DNA from 4 places in the Luteibacter sp. P1_D3 genome. Region 2 is predicted to be linked to each of the others. Evidence: riboswitches for the same ligand, from Rfam matches in the RefSeq annotation. Region 2 holds a riboswitch; each other region holds the start of a gene.
The links. Region 2 has a riboswitch for cobalamin ahead of AC1DYM_RS08355 (CoA-acylating methylmalonate-semialdehyde dehydrogenase). Riboswitches for the same ligand answer to the same signal wherever they lie in the genome.
Positions count from the first base shown of each region.

Region 1 (4,733 bases), on a different contig from region 2:
GCGTCGACCCAGGGCCGTGGCGACCGCCATGCTCTCGTGGAGGAAGCTCTCCCCCGCATGCACGGCCGCCGAGCCCAGCGTAAAAACCAGGGGCGCGTCGCCGTCGTCCACGAAGCGGCGGAGGTCTGGAGGAAGCGTGTCGGCGAACGGCGCGTAGCGGCAATACCCCGTCACGACGGTGTGAGCCGGCGAATCCGGTGGGGGCCGACCCAACAGCGGCGAGTACATGGCGAGGACGCCATCGCGCGCGTGCTGTCCGCGATGAAAGGGATCGCCCCAGACCGACACCGGGGCCAGCCCGAGCGATTGCCGGAAGTGTCGTACCGCCTTCGTCCAGGGCGAGGTCACCGTCTCGCCGAGGCGCCGCACCCATGCGCCTCGCCGGGGTGACGTACGCAGGAAGCGATCGAGCCAGTCGATGCCCGTGGCGGGGGGATCGAAGGCCGAGAGAAAGACGGCAGGCGACAGCGCGGCCGATAACCAGGCGATCCGCCGGGTCTCACCGAGGATCTGCCCCGCGAAGGCCAGGGTCGAGGTCACGATCGCATCCGCGTCGGCACAAACGGGCGCGAGCGCCTCGTAACTGCTCGCCACATCGGCCGCGGCAAGGTCGCGCACCACGAAGCGCGGACCGCGCCAGGGATGAAAGGCGCGCGCGGCGAAGGCCGCTTTGTCCTCGGGCTCGGCGATCCCGCTGGCAAGCACGTAGTCCAGCCCGGCCGCAGCGACGGCGTCACGATGGATGCCGTGGGCACCAATCGTCACGCGGTAGCCGCGATGACGCAGCTCCCGACCGACGGCGAGGAAGGGAAAGAGATCGCCCTGCGACCCCACCGTCGCCATCACGATATGTCTTCCGGTCATGCGGCGCTCCAGGGGGATGTCGGCTCATGGTCGCCGTCGGGATGTCGAGGCGATGCATCGCCGCCGATTGACTTTGGGCGTCCATACGGCTAATTTTCCGCCCGTCAGCGGTCTTTATCTCTTTATTCGAATAGAAAGATAAAGCTAAGAGGGAAGCCGGTGGGAATCCGGCGCTGCCCCGCAGCGGTATGTGGAGACGAGCCCGTCACAGGCACTGGATCGGTAACGATCCGGGAAGCGACGGGCAAGGCGGCACCGGCACGGTGCCACATCCACGAGCCCGAAGACCTGCCGCCGACCGGAACGAACGCGCCGTCATGGGCGCGAACGCTCCGTCCGACCTGGATCGCCGTCCCGCAAGGGCGGCATCCGGTTCGCCCGCGGGGGCGAAGGTCGACGGCTAGCCCGCATGACGTCCCCTCACCTGCCGTGCCCCGCGTGGCAGGTGCGTAGGCGTCGGCGCCCAGCCGCCCTTCCCTCCTCTTTGCCACGAAGAGGAATCATCCATGCCACACGTAACGTATCCGGGCTTCCCCCGCATCGGCCGGCGCCGCGAACTCAAGCGCGCTCTCGAGAGCCACTGGAAAGGAGACAGCAGCGCCGACGAACTGCTCGCCGTCGCGCGCGACCTGCGCCAGCGCCACTGGAAGCTTGCCCGCGACGCCGGTGCCGACAGCGTCCCGGTGAACGACTTTTCCCTCTACGACCATGTGCTCGATGCGGCCGTGCTGGTCGACGCGATCCCGCCGCGCTACCGCGCACTCGCATCCCGTAACCCGCTCGCGGGCTACTTCGCCATGGCCCGTGGCCACCAGGACGGCGATGTCGACCTGCATGCCCTCGAAATGACCAAGTGGTTCGACACCAACTACCACTACATCGTGCCGGAACTCGAGGCGGGTCAGCGCTTCGCCGCGCGCCCGGACAAGGTCGTCGCCGAATACCGTGAGGCCCTCGCGGCGGATCACGTGGCACGCCCTGTCCTGCTCGGGCCGGTGAGCTTCCTGCGCTTGTCCAAGACCGTCGACGGCAGCGACCCGCTGGCCTTGCTCGACTCGTTGCTGCCTGCCTGGCTCGGTGTCATCGACGCCCTCGCCTACGCGGGTGCCGACTGGGTGCAGGTGGACGAGCCGACCCTCGTGCTCGATCTGGATGCGCCGTGGCGCGAAGCGTTCCGGCGTACCTATGCCGCGGTGGCCGCACACGGTCGCGTACGCATCCTGCTCGCCACTTACTTCGGCGAACTCGGTGCGAATCTCGAGCTCGCCACGTCGCTACCGGTAGCCGGCCTGCACGTGGACCTCGCTCGCGCGCCCGACCAGCTGGACGCCGTACTCGATGCCTTGCCCGCCGACCGCGTGCTTTCCGCCGGCGTGCTCGATGGCCGCAACATCTGGCTGAGCGACCCGTCGACCATCCTCCCCCGCGTGGACCGCCTGCTCGCGCGCCTCGGCGACGACCGCCTCTGGCTGTCGACCTCGTGTTCCCTGCTGCACGTGCCGATCGACGTCTCCGAAGAAAAACACCTCCCCGCGCACCTGGCCGGATGGTTGTCGTTCGCCCGGCAGAAGATCGCCGAACTGCGTCGCTATGCCGACGCCGTCGCCGGTGATGACGCGGCACGGAAGACCCTGGCCCGGCAGCACGAGATCGTCGCCAGCCGCCAGACCTCCGGCGACGTCGTGCGTGCCGACGTCCGCGCCCGCGTACGTCAGCTGACGCCGCAGTTCGGCCAGCGTCGTTCGGCCTTTTCGTTCCGCGCCGACGTGCAGCGCGAGCGTTTCGGCCTGCCCGATCTGCCGACGACGACCATCGGGTCGTTCCCGCAGACCAACGACCTGCGCATCGCGCGCGCCGCGCATCGCTCGGGCAAGCTGGACGACGACGCGTATGCGGCCATTCTTCGTGACGAAGTGCGCCGTGTCGTGCGCTTCCAGGAAGAGGCCGGCATCGATGTACTGGTGCATGGCGAACCCGAGCGCAACGACATGGTCGAGTACTTCGGCGAGCAGCTGGACGGCTACGTCTTCACCTCGCTCGGCTGGGTGCAGAGCTACGGCTCCCGTTGTGTCAAGCCGCCGATCATCTATGGCGATGTCGCGCGTCCCGCACCGATGACGGTCGCGTGGTCAGCGTACGCCCAGTCGCTCACCGATAAGCCCATGAAGGGCATGCTCACCGGACCGGTGACGATGCTGCAGTGGTCCTTCGTACGCGACGACCTCCCCCGCGCCGATGTGTGCCGACAGATCGCCCTGGCGCTGCGAGACGAAGTGCACGATCTGGAGAAGGCTGGCATCGGCATCGTCCAGATCGACGAACCGGCGCTGCGCGAAGGCCTGCCGCTGCGTCGCGCCGACTGGGACGCGTACCTCGCCTGGGCGGTCGATGCCTTCCGCATCACGGCCGGCGGCGTCAGCGATGCGACCCAGGTGCACACCCACATGTGCTACTCGGAGTTCAACGACATCATCGAGGCGGTCGCCGCGATGGACGCGGACGTCATCTCGATCGAGACCAGCCGCTCGCGCATGGAGCTCCTGGACGCCTTCACCCGGTTTCAGTACCCGAACGGCATCGGCCCCGGCGTCTACGATATCCACTCGCCACGCGTCCCGACCGAAGCCGAAATGGCCGACCTCCTGGCCCGGGCCCTCCAGGTCCTGCGTCCCGACCAGCTCTGGGTGAACCCCGACTGCGGCCTGAAGACCCGCGGCTGGCCGGAGGTTTCCGAGGCCCTGAAGAGCATGGTCGAGGTGGCCAGGGCGGCTCGCGAGAGACTGGCCGTGGCGGTCTGACGCCAAGGCGGCTCCCGCTACCTGGAGAGCCGCCTCCGCCGTTGTGGGAGCCGCTTCAGCGGCGATGAGTTTCCCCGCCCGCGTCAGCGCTCACTGACGCGGGCGCAGGGCAAACCCCGCAGCACATCCACCCCATTCCCTGACGGAGCGAAGGTACACAACCTCATAACCTACGGCCTTCCATCGGAAGGAGCGTCACATGAGGAAGAAAGGAATCGCCCTGCTGCTTGCCCTCGCAAGCACGCAGGCTATCGCGGGGGAGCGCCCGTATGTCCACGATCTGGATCGTCGTTTCGACCAGTACACGTGGGTCACTACCCACAATGCGTTCAATACCTGGGTGCCCTCGAGCCAGAGCAGGAGCATCCCCCAGCAGCTTCGCGACGGCGTGCGCGGCTTGTCGCTGGATCTGCACGAGCACCAGGGCAGGGTCAAGGTCTGCCACGGCTCATGCTCTTTTGCCGGCCAGCCGCTAGCCAAGCATCTCAACGACGAGATCGTTCCCTTCCTTCTAGCCCATCGCCAGGCCATCGTCACGATCCATCTGGAGGACTACGTCTCCTCGGCCGCGCTACGCACCGAGTTGGCAAGGGTCCCCCACCTGGGGGGCCTGACCTTCGACCCGGACAGATGGACGACCCCGGGCTGGCCGACGCTTCGACAGATGATCGCGGCGAATCAGCGATTGCTGATCTTCGATCTGAAATCCGAAAACGCCGGTCGATACACGCTTCCCAGCGGCGTGGCGACCATCATGTCGTCCAGGGCCGGCACGACGGAAAACTACTGGGAGCTGGGCAAGACCATTTTCACGCACGATACCTCGTGCAAGAGCCGTTGGGCCGGCACCCTGGAGCCTGGACAGGTGCAGTTTCGGGGAAAATCGTGGCCCCGCCTGTTCGCCATGAACCATTTCCATGGCGTCGGGGAATCTCTGCATGCAAGGACGGACAACCGGTACGACAAGCTCATGGACCGCGTGTACGGCACCTGTGCCAACGCCGCTCGTCGCCCACCCAATTACATCGTCATCGACCACTATCAGCAAGGCGATGCCTTCGAGCTCGCCGG
Region 1 covers NZ_JBFUAT010000002.1:195,294-200,026, forward strand. The annotation lists gene AC1DYM_RS02935 (glycosyltransferase) at 1-864, opposite strand, end outside; cobalamin riboswitch at 956-1,174, shown strand; gene metE (5-methyltetrahydropteroyltriglutamate--homocysteine S-methyltransferase) at 1,371-3,662, shown strand; gene AC1DYM_RS02945 (phosphoinositide-specific phospholipase C-related protein) at 3,862-4,733, shown strand, end outside.
Region 1: linked by a shared signal. The riboswitch ahead of metE (5-methyltetrahydropteroyltriglutamate--homocysteine S-methyltransferase) and the one ahead of AC1DYM_RS08355 (CoA-acylating methylmalonate-semialdehyde dehydrogenase) in region 2 are both predicted to bind cobalamin.

Region 2 (4,733 bases):
TCGGCAACGATGTCGACCAGTTCGTTGTTGGCCGACACTTCCACCTGGATATCCGGGTACAGCGGCAGGAACGTCGCCAGCATCGGCTGGAGCACGGCCTCGACGGCGTGGACCGAGGTGCTGATACGGATCGCCCCGGCGGGTTTCTCGCGGAAAGAACTCAGACCCGTCAGCTCCGTCTCGATATCGTCGAACATCGGGCCAATACGGGTGACCAGTCGTTGCCCCGCTTCCGTCGTCGACACGCTGCGCGTGGTGCGGGCGAGCAGGCGCACCCCGAGACGAGCTTCGAGTTTGCGAATGGTGTGGCTCAGGGCCGACTGGGTGGTGTCCAGTTTCGCGGCCGCGCGGGTAAAGCTTCCTTCTCGGGCGACGGCAAGGAAGGCGACGAGATCGTGGAGATCCTTGCGCATGACACGTGACGCCTGATCATGAGTGATGCCGTGACTTTAGCATTCCGGCTGGTTCGAGGCCGTCAAACGGCCCACCAGAAGCAGCTGCCGTGCCCGCGGCCACCCGATTCATGAATTCTCGCTATGAGAGCAAGCCACATTGCCCAGGTAGTCGCGGGCGAGGTCGACCCCTAGATTGGCTATCTCAACGAGGAAACGACATGCAGACACGCACCCTGGGATCCACCGGTCTCGAAGTCTCCGCCATCGGCCTCGGCTGCATGGGCCTGAGCTTCGGCTACGGCCCCGCGACCGAACGCGACGCGGCCATCGCCCTGATCCGGGCCGCCGTCGAACGCGGCGTGACCTTCTTCGATACTGCCGAGGTCTACGGCCCGTTTACCAACGAGGAAGTCGTCGGCGAAGCGCTCGCCCCGTTCCGCGACAACGTGGTGATCGCGACCAAGTTCGGCTTCGACGTGGGTGGCGTGCAGGGCGCGCTCAACAGCCGCCCCGAACACATCAAGGCTGTCGCCGAAGCCTCGCTGAAGCGCCTGCGAACCGACGTCATCGACCTGTTCTACCAGCACCGTGTCGACCCGTCCGTACCGATCGAGGACGTCGCCGGTGCGGTTAAGGACCTGATCGTCGAGGGCAAGGTGAAGCACTTCGGCCTGTCGGAAGCCGGCGCGCAAACGATTCGTCGCGCGCATGCCGTTCAGCCGGTGGCAGCCCTGCAGAGCGAGTACTCGCTGTTCTGGCGCGAACCGGAAACGGAGATCATCCCGACCCTGGAAGAACTCGGCATCGGCTTCGTGCCGTTCAGCCCCCTGGGCAAGGGCTTCCTGACCGGCAAGATCGATGCAGGCACGAGCTTCGACAGCAAGGATTTCCGCAACAGCGTGCCGCGTTTTACCGCGGAATCGCGCAAGGCCAACCAGGCGCTGGTCGACCTGCTCGGCAGCATTGCAGCAGCGAAGAACGTCACGCCGGCCCAGGTCGCACTGGCGTGGTTGCTGCACCAGAAGCCCTGGATCGTACCGATTCCGGGAACGACCAAGCTGCACCGCCTGGAAGAAAACCTCGGTGCCGCCGACGTCGCGCTGAGCGCCAGCGAGCTCCAGGACATCCACGCGTCGGTGTCGAAGATTTCGCTGCAAGGCGAGCGCTACCCCGCGCACCTGCAAGCCCTCGTCGGGCGCTGAGTTCTACCGCACTGCAGCTTGAGCGCATCCGCCGCCACGCTACACTCGGTGGATCACAGGTGTCCTGTCGTTGCATACGCAGCGAGCAGGGTGAAACGGGAAGCCGGTGCGGATCGCAAGATCCCATGCCGGCGCTGCCCCCGCAACGGTAGGCGAGAACACCCGACGACGTAACCACTGCGCGATGCGCGGGAAGGTGTCGGGGTGGTGCGACATGCACCGCTCGCAAGCCCGGAGACCGGCCTGTGCAGGTGCCCCCAGGGGCGCCTCCTCGGGTGTTGCGGCGGGCAACCGGACGGGCTGATTCGGCGCGGCCACCGGCTGCTCCGTGTCCTCTTGTCTGCTCCGCAGCGCCCCTTTCGCGGGTGAGCGTACGGAGCAGGACCATGAACAAGCTGGACTCAGTGGCGACCGATGTCGCGACCGTTAAATTGCTGATCGACGGCGCCTTCGTCGAATCCCGATCCACCGAATGGCGCGACGTCGTCAATCCCGCGACGCAGGCGGTCCTGGCGCGTGTGCCGTTCGCGACCGCCGACGAGGTAAACGCTGCGGTCGCCGCGGCCGCGCAGGCGTTCAAGAGCTGGCGCAAGACACCCATCGGCGTACGCGCGCGCATCTTCCTGAAGTACCAGCAGCTGATTCGCGAACATATGGGCGACCTCGCCGCCCTGCTCAGCGCCGAGCAGGGCAAGACGCTTCCCGACGCGGAAGGCGACGTGTTCCGCGGCCTGGAAGTAGTCGAGCACGCTGCCGCCATTGGCAACCTGCAACTGGGCGAACTGGCCAACAACGTCGCCGGCGGCGTCGATACCTTTACCCTGCTGCAGCCGATCGGCGTCTGCGCCGGCATCACGCCATTCAATTTTCCCGCCATGATCCCGCTGTGGATGTTCCCGATGGCGATCGCCACCGGCAATACCTTCGTGTTGAAACCGTCCGAGCAGGATCCGATGGTGACGATGCGGCTGGTGGAACTCGCGCTCGAAGCCGGCATCCCGAAGGGCGTTCTCAACGTGATCCACGGCGGTGAAGACGTGGTCAACGCGATCTGCGATCACGCCGATATCAAGGCCGTCTCCTTCGTCGGTTCCACGCGCGTCGGCACCCACGTGTATCACCGCGCCTCGCAGAGCGGCAAGCGCGTGCAGTGCATGATGGGCGCGAAAAACCACGCTGTCGTGCTACCGGATGCGAACAAGGAACAGACGCTCAACGCCCTCGCTGGTGCGGCCTTCGGCGCGGCAGGCCAACGCTGCATGGCGGCATCGACCGCGGTCCTTGTGGGCGACGCACAGAGCTGGATTCCCGACCTCGTGGCCAAGGCGAAGACGCTGAAGGTGGGCGCGGGCCATACAGCCGGTACCGATGTCGGACCACTGATTTCCTGCGCGGCGCGCGAACGTGTCGAGGCCTTCATCGCCTCGGGTGTCGAGCAGGGTGCCATCCTCGAACTCGACGGCCGCAAACCATCGGTGCCTGGCTTTGAAGAGGGGAACTTCGTCGGGCCGACTATCTTCTCGGGCGTGCGGCCGGGCATGCGCATCTACGACGAAGAGATTTTCGGGCCCGTGCTGGTCATCCTGGCCGTCGACTCGCTCGATGAGGCGATCGATCTGGTCAACGCCAATCCGAACGGCAACGGCACGGCGGTGTTCACCCAGTCCGGCGCCGCCGCGCGACGCTTCCAGGAAGACATCGACGTAGGCCAGGTCGGTATCAACGTACCGATTCCCGTGCCGGTGCCGCTGTTCTCGTTCACCGGCTCGCGCGCGTCGAAGCTGGGCGACCTTGGGCCGTACGGTAAGCAGGTCGTCATGTTCTACACCCAGACCAAGACGGTGACGCAGCGCTGGTTCGACGACGACACACTCCACGTCGGCGTCAACACCACCATCAGTCTCAAGTGATGGCCGCGGTCATGGACATCCCAAGGATTCCACCCCCACAGACCGACCTGAGCGACGATCAACTGGCCTTCCGCGATGCAGCGCAGGCGTTCGCCCTCGCCGAACTCGCGCCGCACGCGGCACGCTGGGATGCCGAGAGTGAATTCCCACGCGAGGCGATCGGCAAGGCGGGCGAGCTCGGCTTCTGCGGCCTTTATGTCGACGAGCGGGCCGGCGGTACGGGCCTGACTCGGCTCGATGCGGCGATCGTGTTCGAGGAACTCGCCGCCATCGATCCGTCGACGGCCGCCTTCATCAGCATCCACAACATGGCCACCTGGATGCTTACCGCCCATGCGACGCCGGCAGTACGTGACAGCTGGGGCCCGCTGCTCGCCAGCGGCTCGAAGCTGGCGTCCTACTGTCTCACCGAGCCGGGTGCGGGCTCGGACGCGGGCGCGCTGAAAACCCGTGCCGAGCGCGATGGCGACACGTACGTGCTTAGTGGCAGCAAGGCGTTCATTTCCGGCGCGGGTGCGACGGACATGCTGGTGGTGATGGCGCGTACGGCCGAGGGTGGTGCACGCGGTATCAGCGCGTTCGCCGTGCCTGCCCACCTGCAGGGCATCGGCTATGGGCGCAACGAAGCAAAGCTCGGCTGGCACAGCCAGCCCACGCGAAGCGTGAGCTTCGACGGTGTGCGCATTCCTGCCGACCATAGGCTGGGTAGCGAGGGTGAGGGATTCAAGATCGCCATGAAGGGACTCGACGGCGGCCGCCTGAATATCGCGGCGTGTTCGCTAGGCGCCGCCCAGGGCGCGCTGGATGCGGCCCGGCGCTACATGGGCGAACGCAAACAGTTCGGCAAGAAGCTCGGCGAGTTCCAGGCCCTGCAGTTCAAGCTGGCCGACATGGCGACACAGCTGGTCGCGGCGCGGCAGATGGTACACACGGCCGCACGCAAGCTCGAGGCCGGCAGCAGCGACGCGACCGTGTGGTGCGCGATGGCCAAGCGCTTCGCCACGGACGCCGGCTTCGCCATCTGCAACGACGCCCTGCAGATCCACGGTGGCTACGGCTATATCCGCGAGTACCCCATCGAACGACTGCTGCGTGACTCCCGCGTGCACCAGATCCTCGAGGGCACCAACGAAATCATGCGCGTTATCATCGCGCGTCACCTGCTCAATACCGAAGAGGAACTGCGATGAGCGACACCGCGACGCGCTATACCGGGCTTACGCTGG
Region 2 covers NZ_JBFUAT010000009.1:37,996-42,728, forward strand. The annotation lists gene AC1DYM_RS08345 (LysR family transcriptional regulator) at 1-413, opposite strand, end outside; gene AC1DYM_RS08350 (aldo/keto reductase) at 614-1,597, shown strand; cobalamin riboswitch at 1,638-1,858, shown strand; gene AC1DYM_RS08355 (CoA-acylating methylmalonate-semialdehyde dehydrogenase) at 1,984-3,507, shown strand; gene AC1DYM_RS08360 (acyl-CoA dehydrogenase family protein) at 3,519-4,697, shown strand; gene AC1DYM_RS08365 (enoyl-CoA hydratase) at 4,694-4,733, shown strand, end outside.

Region 3 (4,733 bases), on a different contig from region 2:
CGCTCGACGCCATTGGCGGTCTGGTCGCCCGTGGCGAAAAGCACCGGCAGCGACGGCTGTACCTCACGCATGCGCTCGGCGACCTCGACACCGTTCATCCCGGGCAGGCCGACGTCGGTGAGCAGGATGTCGATATCCTCGGCGCCATGCCAGCGCATGGCCTCGACGCCGTCGCCCGCTTCGAAGACGATGTGCCCGCGGCTCTCGAGCATCTCGGCAATCGACATGCGGATGAGTGCATCGTCCTCGACCACCAGCACACGCAACGAAGCCGGGGCGCCCTTCGGCGGCGGTAGCGACGGTGCCGGTGCGGCCCTGGGATCGACCGGCGTGCGCGGCACGCGCCCGGCGAGCACATGGCGGATCTTCCGCGCCAGGGCTTCACGCGAATACGGCTTGCTCAGCAACTCCACGCCTTCGTCCAGGCGGCCGCCGTGCACGATGGCGTTCTCGGTATAGCCCGAGGTGAACAGCACGCCGATGCCGGGCTGACGCTCGGCGGCCTTGCGTGCCAGTTCCGGGCTGCGCAGCGGACCGGGCATGACGACATCGGTGAACAGCAGATCGATGGCGATGCCGCTCTCGATGATCGACAACGCACTTTCCGCATCACGCGCCTTCAACACGCGGTATCCGAGGTCGGCGAGCAAGCCGACCACGGTCTCGCGTACCGCCTCATCGTCCTCGGCGACGAGGATGGTTTCGTCGCCGCCGCGTACGCCTTCTTCCTCGATATCGACCACGCGGTCCTCGCCCTGCACCGAGCGCGGCAGGTAGATCTTCACCGTCGTGCCTTCGCCCGGCTCGCTATAGATCTTCACGTGGCCACCGGACTGTTTCACGAAGCCGTAGACCATCGACAGCCCCAGGCCCGTACCGCGACCTTCGGGTTTGGTCGTGAAGAACGGATCGAACACCTGGCCAAGGATGTCCTGCGGTATGCCGGCGCCGGTATCGGTCACGGCGAGCATCACGTACTGGCCGGGACGCAGGTCGCCATGCGCCTTGGCATAGGCGTCGTCGAGCAGCGCGTTACCCGCCTCAACGGTCAGGCGGCCCTGCCCATTCATCGCATCGCGCGCGTTGATCGCCAGATTGAGCAGCGCGTTCTCGACGTTGGAGGGATCCACCAGGGTGTTCCACAAACCACCCGCGATCACCGTTTCCACGTCGATGGCCTCGCCGAGCGCCCGACGCAGCAGCTCATCCATGTCGCGAACAAAGCGACCGATGTTGACGACCTTCGGCGCCAGCGGCTGGCGGCGGCCGAAGGCGAGCAACTGGGCGGCGAGTTTGGACCCGCGCGTGACACCGGCCATGGCATTGGCGACGCGGCGTTCGGCCCGCTCGTTGCCCGACACATCGGTGGCGAGTAACTGCAGATTGCCGCTGATGACCTGAAGCAGGTTGTTGAAATCATGGGCGACACCACCGGTCAGGTTACCGATGGCGTCCATCTTCTGCGCCTGACGCAGCTGTTCCTGGGTGATCTCCAGCGCCGCCTCGCGCTCGCGCTCGGACGAGACATCGCGCGCCACGGCGAAAATCAGGCCCTCGCTCGGCACAGCGCGCCAGGAAAGCGTGCGCAGGCCGCCGTCGGCGGTGCGATAGCGGTTCTCGAAGCGGAGCGTGGTCTCACCGTCGGCAAGATGGCCGGTCTCGTCCTGGGTACGGAAAATGTCGTCCGGATGGACGAAGTCGAGGTAGGAGCGGCCGACCGTGTCGCGCTCGCTCCAGCCCAGGATGGCGGTCCACGCCGGATTGACCGACAGCAGGCGCGTGTCGGTGTCGGCGACGACCAGGATATCGCTGGACAGGGTCCAGACCCGGTCGCGCTCGTAGGTGCGCTCGACGACCTGGCGCTCCAGGTCCTTGGCGAGCAGCCGCAACTCGTGCTCGGCGCGGCGCCGTTCCACGGCCACCCGCGTGCGGCTGGCCACCTCGCTGACGAAGCTGATCTCTTCCTGCAGCCATTCACGGGGGTGTTCATCGTTGAGATAAAGCAGCGCGACGAAGCCGCCCCGCTCGGTCACCGGCATATTGATGAAGGACAGGGCACTGATGCCGTCCAGCGCATCGRCCGTGACCGCGGTGCGCGGGTCGGTCCGGGCGTCGGTGATGACGACGGTTACGCCGCGCTTGAGCTCCTCGATATACGTGCCGTAGTCGCGAAAGCGCAGCACGCCGGCGAGCGTGGTGATCCCCGGCGCGTTCCAGTCGCGCTCCACGGTGATCGTCTCCGCGACCGGATCGATCGTGCCGTAGCCGGCGCGACTGACCTTCAGGGTGCGACCCAGCACCTCGGCGACGCGATAGGCGATCTCGGCCGGATCTTCCAGGTCGCGCAGCAGGTTCCCTATCTCGATCAGGGCGAGCCGGCGATCGTCAGCCGCGCTGGCGCCGTTCGCACCATCGTGTGCCGGACGGATCGTCACCACCACGCTCGCGGATACACCGGGGCGTGCTTCCAGCGACACGCGCACAGGGACGCCATCGGCGGTGCCCAGGGCCAGTTCGCGCACGCCGTTGCCCGGCACGACCAGCGGCAGGGCCGCGAGAAGGCGGCGCCGGCTCTCCTCGTCCCACAAGGCCAGGAACCCCGTTGGCTCGTGTTCGCGCAGGCGCGCCGTGACCCAGGCGTTGCCGTAGAGCAGGTCCCCCGTCGCGGACAGGGCCGCAAAGCCGAATGGCAGGCCATCGAGCGCATGGGAAAGGAGGGTCTGGTCCTGCAATGCGAACGATGAGGGCATCGGTAATGCAATCGTGGGTTGGAGATGGGCGGCGATTTTATCGGTTCGTGGTGGTTCCCTTTGTGTAGACGGTCTTCACAAAACCCTCATCCCCCAGGGCACGAAAACCGCTTGACAAAGGCGACTCCCAAGCCGATCAAGCACCTAGGGCAAACACCCTACATCTTGTGTTGACGCACCCCCCGGCCAGCTATATCGTGTGTCCCGTTGGTGTCCGGAGAGGCGCGACTGCCCGTCGGACTTAATAGGGAATACCGGTGTGAATCCGGAACTGCCCCGCAGCGGTAAGTGGAAACGATCCCGTTCTATGCACTGGTCCTCCGGGGACTGGGAAGCGACGGGTAGGCGGGCCGAGAGGCCCACGTCCACAAGTCCGAAGACCTGCCAGCAATCGGAGCCCGAGCGGCCTCGATAGCAGTGACGGCTTCCGCGGGGAAGCACGTCGCGGACCGGAGCCCTTCGCGGCGCTCCGTCCTCGACGATTCCCGCGTTTCACCGCCATCGCATCGAGCCGGTTCCTCGGGAACGGGGTTTGACCAAGGCCATGGGGCTGCCAACACAATGACGACGATGGATTCCGCAGCGCGCGAGCGCACCGAGACGGCCGATACGGCCGCCACCTCCCCTGCAGCAACGGACAAGGCGCTGGCCGCCGGCTACAAGAACAACGACGCGCCGCCGGCCTTCGCGCTGACCCCGCCGCACAACCCCGGCCAGATGCGCGTGACCAAGCGCAATGGCGGCCACGAAGTGGTCGACGTGAACAAGATCGTGCGCGCGGTGACGCGCAGCGCCGATGGCCTGTTCGCGGTCGACCCGATGCGCGTGGCGCTGAAGACGATCGGCGGCCTGTACGACGGCGCCACCACCCAGGAACTCGACCAGCTGTCGATCCGCACCTCGGCGGCCCTCACCGCCGAAGAGCCGGAGTACGGCCAGCTGGCCGCGCGCCTGCTCTCGGCCTTCGTCGACAAGGAAGTGTCGGGCCAGGACATCCAGTCGTTCTCGCAGTCGATCTCCACCGGCTTCGACCTGGGCATCCTCAACGAGCGCCTGCGTGATTTCGTCCTGATCAATGCGCGCAAGCTCAACGATGCGATCGACACCACCGGTTCGCGCCGCTTCGAGTATTTCGGCTTGCGCACGGTGTACGACCGTTACCTGCTGCGCCACCCGACCAAGCGCTTCGTGATCGAAACGCCGCAGTACTTCTTCATGCGCATCGCCTGCGCGCTTGGCGGCAACGATGTCGCCGAGACGCTCGAGCTGTATCGCATGCTGTCGTCGCTCGAGTACCTGGCCAGCTCGCCGACCCTGTTCAACGCCGGCACGGCGCACGAGCAGCTGTCATCGTGCTTCCTGCTCGACTCGCCGCAGGATGCGCTGGAATCCATCTACGCCAAGTACGGCGACGTGGCCCAGCTGTCGAAGTTCGCCGGCGGTATCGGCCTGGCCTACTCGCGCATCCGTTCGCGCGGTTCGCTGATCAAGGGCACCAACGGCCACTCCAACGGCCTCGTGCCCTGGCTGAAGACGCTCGACGCGTCCGTGGCCGCGGTGAACCAGGGTGGCAAGCGCAAGGGCGCGGCCTGCGTGTACCTGGAATCCTGGCACGCCGACATCGAGGAATTCCTCGAGCTGCGCGAGAACACCGGTGACGACGCGCGCCGCACGCACAACCTGAATCTGGCCAACTGGGTTCCCGACCTCTTCATGCGTCGCGTGGAGATCGACGGTGACTGGTCGCTGTTCGATCCGAAGATCGTTCCGCACTTCGTCGACACCTGGGGCCCGACCTTCGACGCCGCCTATGAAAAGGCGGAAGCCGAAGGCCTCGCCGCGAAGTCGATCAAGGCCCGCGAGCTCTATGCCCGCATGCTGCGTTCGCTGGCCCAGACCGGCAATGGCTGGATGACCTTCAAGGATCGCTCCAACGCGACCAGCAACCAGACCGCGCTGCCGCAGAACGTGATCCACCTGTCG
Region 3 covers NZ_JBFUAT010000006.1:99,471-104,203, reverse strand. The annotation lists gene AC1DYM_RS06295 (hybrid sensor histidine kinase/response regulator) at 1-2,750, opposite strand, end outside; cobalamin riboswitch at 2,942-3,153, shown strand; gene AC1DYM_RS06290 (ribonucleoside-diphosphate reductase subunit alpha) at 3,321-4,733, shown strand, end outside.
Region 3: linked by a shared signal. The riboswitch ahead of AC1DYM_RS06290 (ribonucleoside-diphosphate reductase subunit alpha) and the one ahead of AC1DYM_RS08355 (CoA-acylating methylmalonate-semialdehyde dehydrogenase) in region 2 are both predicted to bind cobalamin.

Region 4 (4,733 bases), on a different contig from region 2:
TGGCGGCCTGCACGTCGCGCGCGGCGGCGTCGGTGCTGCGGTCCATGGTGAAACGGACACGCACGAAGCCCGACCCTTCGGAGCTGTTCGAATACATCTGGTCGACGCCCGGAATCTGGCCGAGATGGCGTTCCAGGGGTGCGATGATGGTGGACGCCATAGTCTGCGCGTTGGCGCCCGGCATCTGGGTCTGGATGAATACCGCGGGCACCTCGATCGAGGGCAGCGCGGCCACGCCCAGCAGCATGTACGCGATCGCACCGGCAAGGGTCAGCCCCGCCGCAAGCAGCGACGTACCGATTGGCCGGCGAATGAATGGTGCAAAAAAGTTCACGACACTTCCTGTGATCGCGGGAAGCATACCCGCGCCCGTGGACTTTATGACGTCAGAGCGTCGGCGTCGCGTGTGCCTTTAGTCGGGGCCCTGCCGGAAGGCAGGGGTGTTGCGTTCATTTGTATCGATGCAAATCTCTAGGGAATCGCCGATAAATCGGCTCCCACAAAAGCATGCCACCTGCACGAGGTCGGCCGTTCTCCTGTGGGAGCCGCTTCAGCGGCGATGGGTATTACCTCAACGCGCCGGCGAATACCGCACGGTCAGGTAATACGTCCGCCCCAGCTGGTTGTAGTACGCCGCCGTCTCATAGTGGCGATCGAACGCGTTGGCCAGGCGACCCTGCACGCTCCAGTCGCTGTCCACGTGCCAGGTCGCGCGCACGTCGGCGGTGGTGTAACCGCCCAGGCGGGTGGTGTTGGCCGCGTCGTCGTAGCTGTAGCCCGCCGAATAGACCGAGCCACCGAGGGTGAAGGCGCCGAGGTCGCGGTCGACATCGAGTCGGGCCGTGCGCTTCGGACGACGGGCGAGCAGGTTGTTGTACTCGTCGCCGCTGTCGCGGTCCTTCGGCTGCTGCAGGGTGCCGTAGGCACGCAGGTGCCAGCCGTCCACGTCCGCGCCCAGCTGTCCTTCCAGCCCGCGGATGCGCGCCTTGCTGACATTGATCGGCAGGAAGTTCGCGTCGAAACCGATCAGGTCGTCCACGCGGGTCTGGTAGGCATTGACCGCCCAGTTCCAGACGCCCGGACGGGCCGACAGGCCGATTTCGGCGGTGCGCGACTTCTCCGGGCTCAGGTTCACCGGCGCGCCGTACGGGTAGTACTCGTCGTTGAAGGTCGGCGCGTGGAACGCGGTGCCGTAGGAGGCGGTGACCTTCATGCCGTTGTCGAAACGGAAACCGTACGCCGCCTGGCCGGTGGTGTGGTTGCCGAACTGATTGTTGTGGTCGTGACGCGCCGAAAGCTGGATCTCGTTGGCACCGAAGATGCCCTGGTAAAGCGCGAACACGCCCGTGTTCTCACGCGTGTCCTTGAGGTAATCCGTGTCGCTCTTCAGCTTTTCCTGCTGGTAGTCGACACCGATGCTCAGGGTCTGGCCCGGGGCCAGGGTGACATCATTCTGCCAGGAGGCTTGGTTGCGCTTGGAGTACAGGTAGCCCACGCGGGCCTTGTCCACGCCGTAGTTCACGAAGTCCAGGGTCTTGTCGGCGCCGTTGAGGTAGTTGTCGGCGCGGTCCTGGTTCTGGCCCAGGCTGATCGACATGCGCCAGTTTTCCAGGGCGTTGAAGGCGAGCTTGGTGCCAGCGACCTGCTGGGTGCGGCGGGTCAGGTTCTGGAAGTCGCCGTCGTATTCGATGTCGCCCTTGCTACGCAGCCAGCTGCCGGTGAGCTCGGTACCGTCATCCCAGCGATAGCCGCCGGAAAGCGCGCCGTTGTAGGTGCGATAGGCGTCGTGGTCGGGCTCGTTGGTGAAGCAGCCCTTGAACACATCGCCCGCGCCAACGCGGCAGGCATTGATGCCCGAGGTGTACTGACCGCCGAGGCTGGCGTTGTACCAGCTGTGCTGGGTGCCACCGGAGAGGCCGAACTGGCCGTCGGTGTAGCCGTGGCTGCCACCGGTGACCGAGAGCGACGGGGTCGGCGCTTCGCCGGCCTGGCCGTGGCGGGTGAAGATCTGGATGACGCCACCGATGGCGTCGGAGCCATACAGGCTGGACTGCGGGCCACGGACGATCTCGATGTGATCGATCTGGTCGACAGGCAGCTGCTCGTAGGCCGGGATGCCGGCGCCGACCGTGCCGACGCGCACGCCGTCCAGCAGGACCAGGGTGTGCGAGGAATTGGTGCCGCGCATGAACAGCGAGGTCTGCTGGCCGATACCGCCCGAGTTGGCGATGACCACGCCCGGCAGGCCGGTGAGCAGGTCCTGCACGCTGACCGGCTGCAGGCGCTCGATGTCCTCGCGGGTGATCAGCGTGACCGGGGCGAGCACTTCATCCAGCGGCGTCGCTGCGCGGTTGGCGGTAACCACCACCGGGTCGAGCCGGTCAGCGGGAGCGTCGGCCGCGTGGGCGGCGGCGATGGACGACAGCAGGGCCATCGCGAGCAGAGTCTTCTTCATGGAGCCGTTTCCTTAATGCATCGCTAGAGGCGACGCGGAGGACAAACGGCGAACGGCATGCGGGCACGGATCGACCCGGAACGCTGTCCGGATTCGCCCTCCGCGAATCGCCCAACAGAAAACGCCCCGCGATAGTCGCGAGGCGAATGCATCGGGCCGGTCTCCGGACTTGCGTCAGCCACCTGCCGTGGCGGGACCCGGCGCCTTCCCGCTTGCGCAGTGGCGTTTGGCCGGTTCCCGTAAAGACCTTCAGGCCTTCCTGTCGCTTACCGTTGCGGGGGCAGTGCCGGAATAGTCGCGAGGCGACGCACCGGCTTCCCGTTTCATCCCTTCCAGCGACCGCCGGTCGGGACACCCGAACGGCGCCACTCTAGCGGGCCGTCGGGTTCATGTCACGCGGATTTAACAACTGAGCCGGCGTCAGCCGACGACGCGCACGCCGCCGATCCAGGTCTCGACGACCTCGTGGTTGTCATCCATAACGACCAGGTCGGCGCGATAACCGGCGGCGATGTGGCCGTGGGTGGCGCCGAGGCCGAGGAAGGCGGCCGGGTAGGTCGAAGCCATGCGGGCGGCCTCGTCATACGGCACGCCGACCATGTTGATGGTGTTGCGCACGGCGGTGGCCATGTCGAGCGCCGAACCAGCCAGCGTGCCATCGGCGGTCTGGCAGACGCCGTCCTTCACCGTAATCGTTTCGCCCTTGAGCACGAAGGTGGGATCGTCCGAGCCGACCGGTGGCATGGCGTCGGTCACCAGCATCATCTTCTCGCGCGCCTTCGCCGCGATGGCGACGCGCAGGGACGCCGGGTGCACGTGGTGGCCGTCAACGATCAGGCCGCACCAGCTGGCCGGGTCCTCGAGTGCCGCGCCGACCACCCCGGGCTCGCGGCTGGTGAACGGTGTCATCGCGTTAAACAAGTGCGTAAAGCCGCGAATGCCGGTGGCCAGTGCGTTGCGGGTGGTGTCGTAGTCCGCCGCGGTATGCCCGGCGGCAACGATGACGCCGTTGGCGACCAGCTCCTGCAGGACGGCAGCGCTGGCGCGTTCCGGTGCAAGGGTGAGCAGGGTCACGCCGCCGTGGCGGCGCGCGACCATCGCCACATCGCTCGCATCGGCGATGCGGAACTTGGCCGGATCGTGCACGCCCTTGCGCTCGGGTGCGATGAACGGACCTTCGAGATGGATGCCGAGCACGCCCGGCACGCCCTGGGCGACCGCTTCGTTGACGGCGTCGATGGCCTTGGCCATGACCTCGGCATCGTCGCTGATCAAGGTGGGCAAGAAGCCGGTGGTGCCGAACTTCGCGTGCGCCTCGCCGATCGTGCGGATCGCCTCGACGGTGGGCGCGTCGTTGAACAGCACGCCACCGCCGCCGTTGACCTGGCAGTCGATGAAACCCGGCAGCAGGCTGTGGCCGCCGAGATCGTGGCGTTCCGCCGCGCGCACGCGCGGATCGGACGGCAGCGCGAGCCCGGTGATCTTTCCGTCGTCGATGAGGACGGCGAAACCACCCTGGAATCCGTTATCGGTAAGGACGCGACCGTTGACGAGGGCGATGGTCATACGAGGAAACTCCGTAGATCAGACGGTTTCCGTCACCTTGTTCAGGTGCGGCGGGACGTCGGGGTTGAAGCCACGGCGCAGCGCGAGCGCGGCGGTGGCGCGATAGAAGCTCTGCACGGTGACCAGCACTGCGGCGATCGGGGCGGTGGCGACCAGGGGAAGGATGTCCTCGCCCGTGGCGCCCGGCGCGGCGACCCAGACCTTGGCACCACGCTTGCGGAACTCCGCGGCCACGTCGAGTACGCCGGGCAGCGTGTCGTCGTTCTGCGCGAAGAACAGCACCGGGAAATGCGGGCCGACCAGGGCCATGGGGCCATGCTTCACTTCGGCCGCGCTGAAGGCCTCGGCATGCAGGCCACAGGTTTCCTTGAACTTGAGCGCCGCCTCGAGGGCGCCGGCGAAGCCGAAGCCGCGACCAACGACGAACAGGTTGTGCGCGTCCACCAGGCCGTCGGTCAGTGCCGACCAGTCAGCGTCCCAACCATGACGAAGCTGGGCAGGCAGCGCGGTGAGCGCATCGGCGATCTCGGCCTTGCCGCTCCAGCGCGCGGCGATGTGCAGGATGGCGAACAACGCGCCCAGGTAGCTCTTGGTCGCCGCGACGCTGGTTTCCGGGCCGGCATGCAGCGGCACGACCACGTCGGCGACATCGGCCAGGGGTGAATCCACCACGTTGACCAGGGCGACCACGTACGCACCGGCCTTCTTCGCG
Region 4 covers NZ_JBFUAT010000008.1:67,670-72,402, forward strand. The annotation lists gene AC1DYM_RS07540 (efflux RND transporter permease subunit) at 1-334, opposite strand, end outside; gene AC1DYM_RS07545 (TonB-dependent receptor domain-containing protein) at 572-2,455, opposite strand; cobalamin riboswitch at 2,593-2,829, opposite strand; gene nagA (N-acetylglucosamine-6-phosphate deacetylase) at 2,876-4,021, opposite strand; gene AC1DYM_RS07555 (SIS domain-containing protein) at 4,040-4,733, opposite strand, start outside.
Region 4: linked by a shared signal. The riboswitch ahead of AC1DYM_RS07545 (TonB-dependent receptor domain-containing protein) and the one ahead of AC1DYM_RS08355 (CoA-acylating methylmalonate-semialdehyde dehydrogenase) in region 2 are both predicted to bind cobalamin.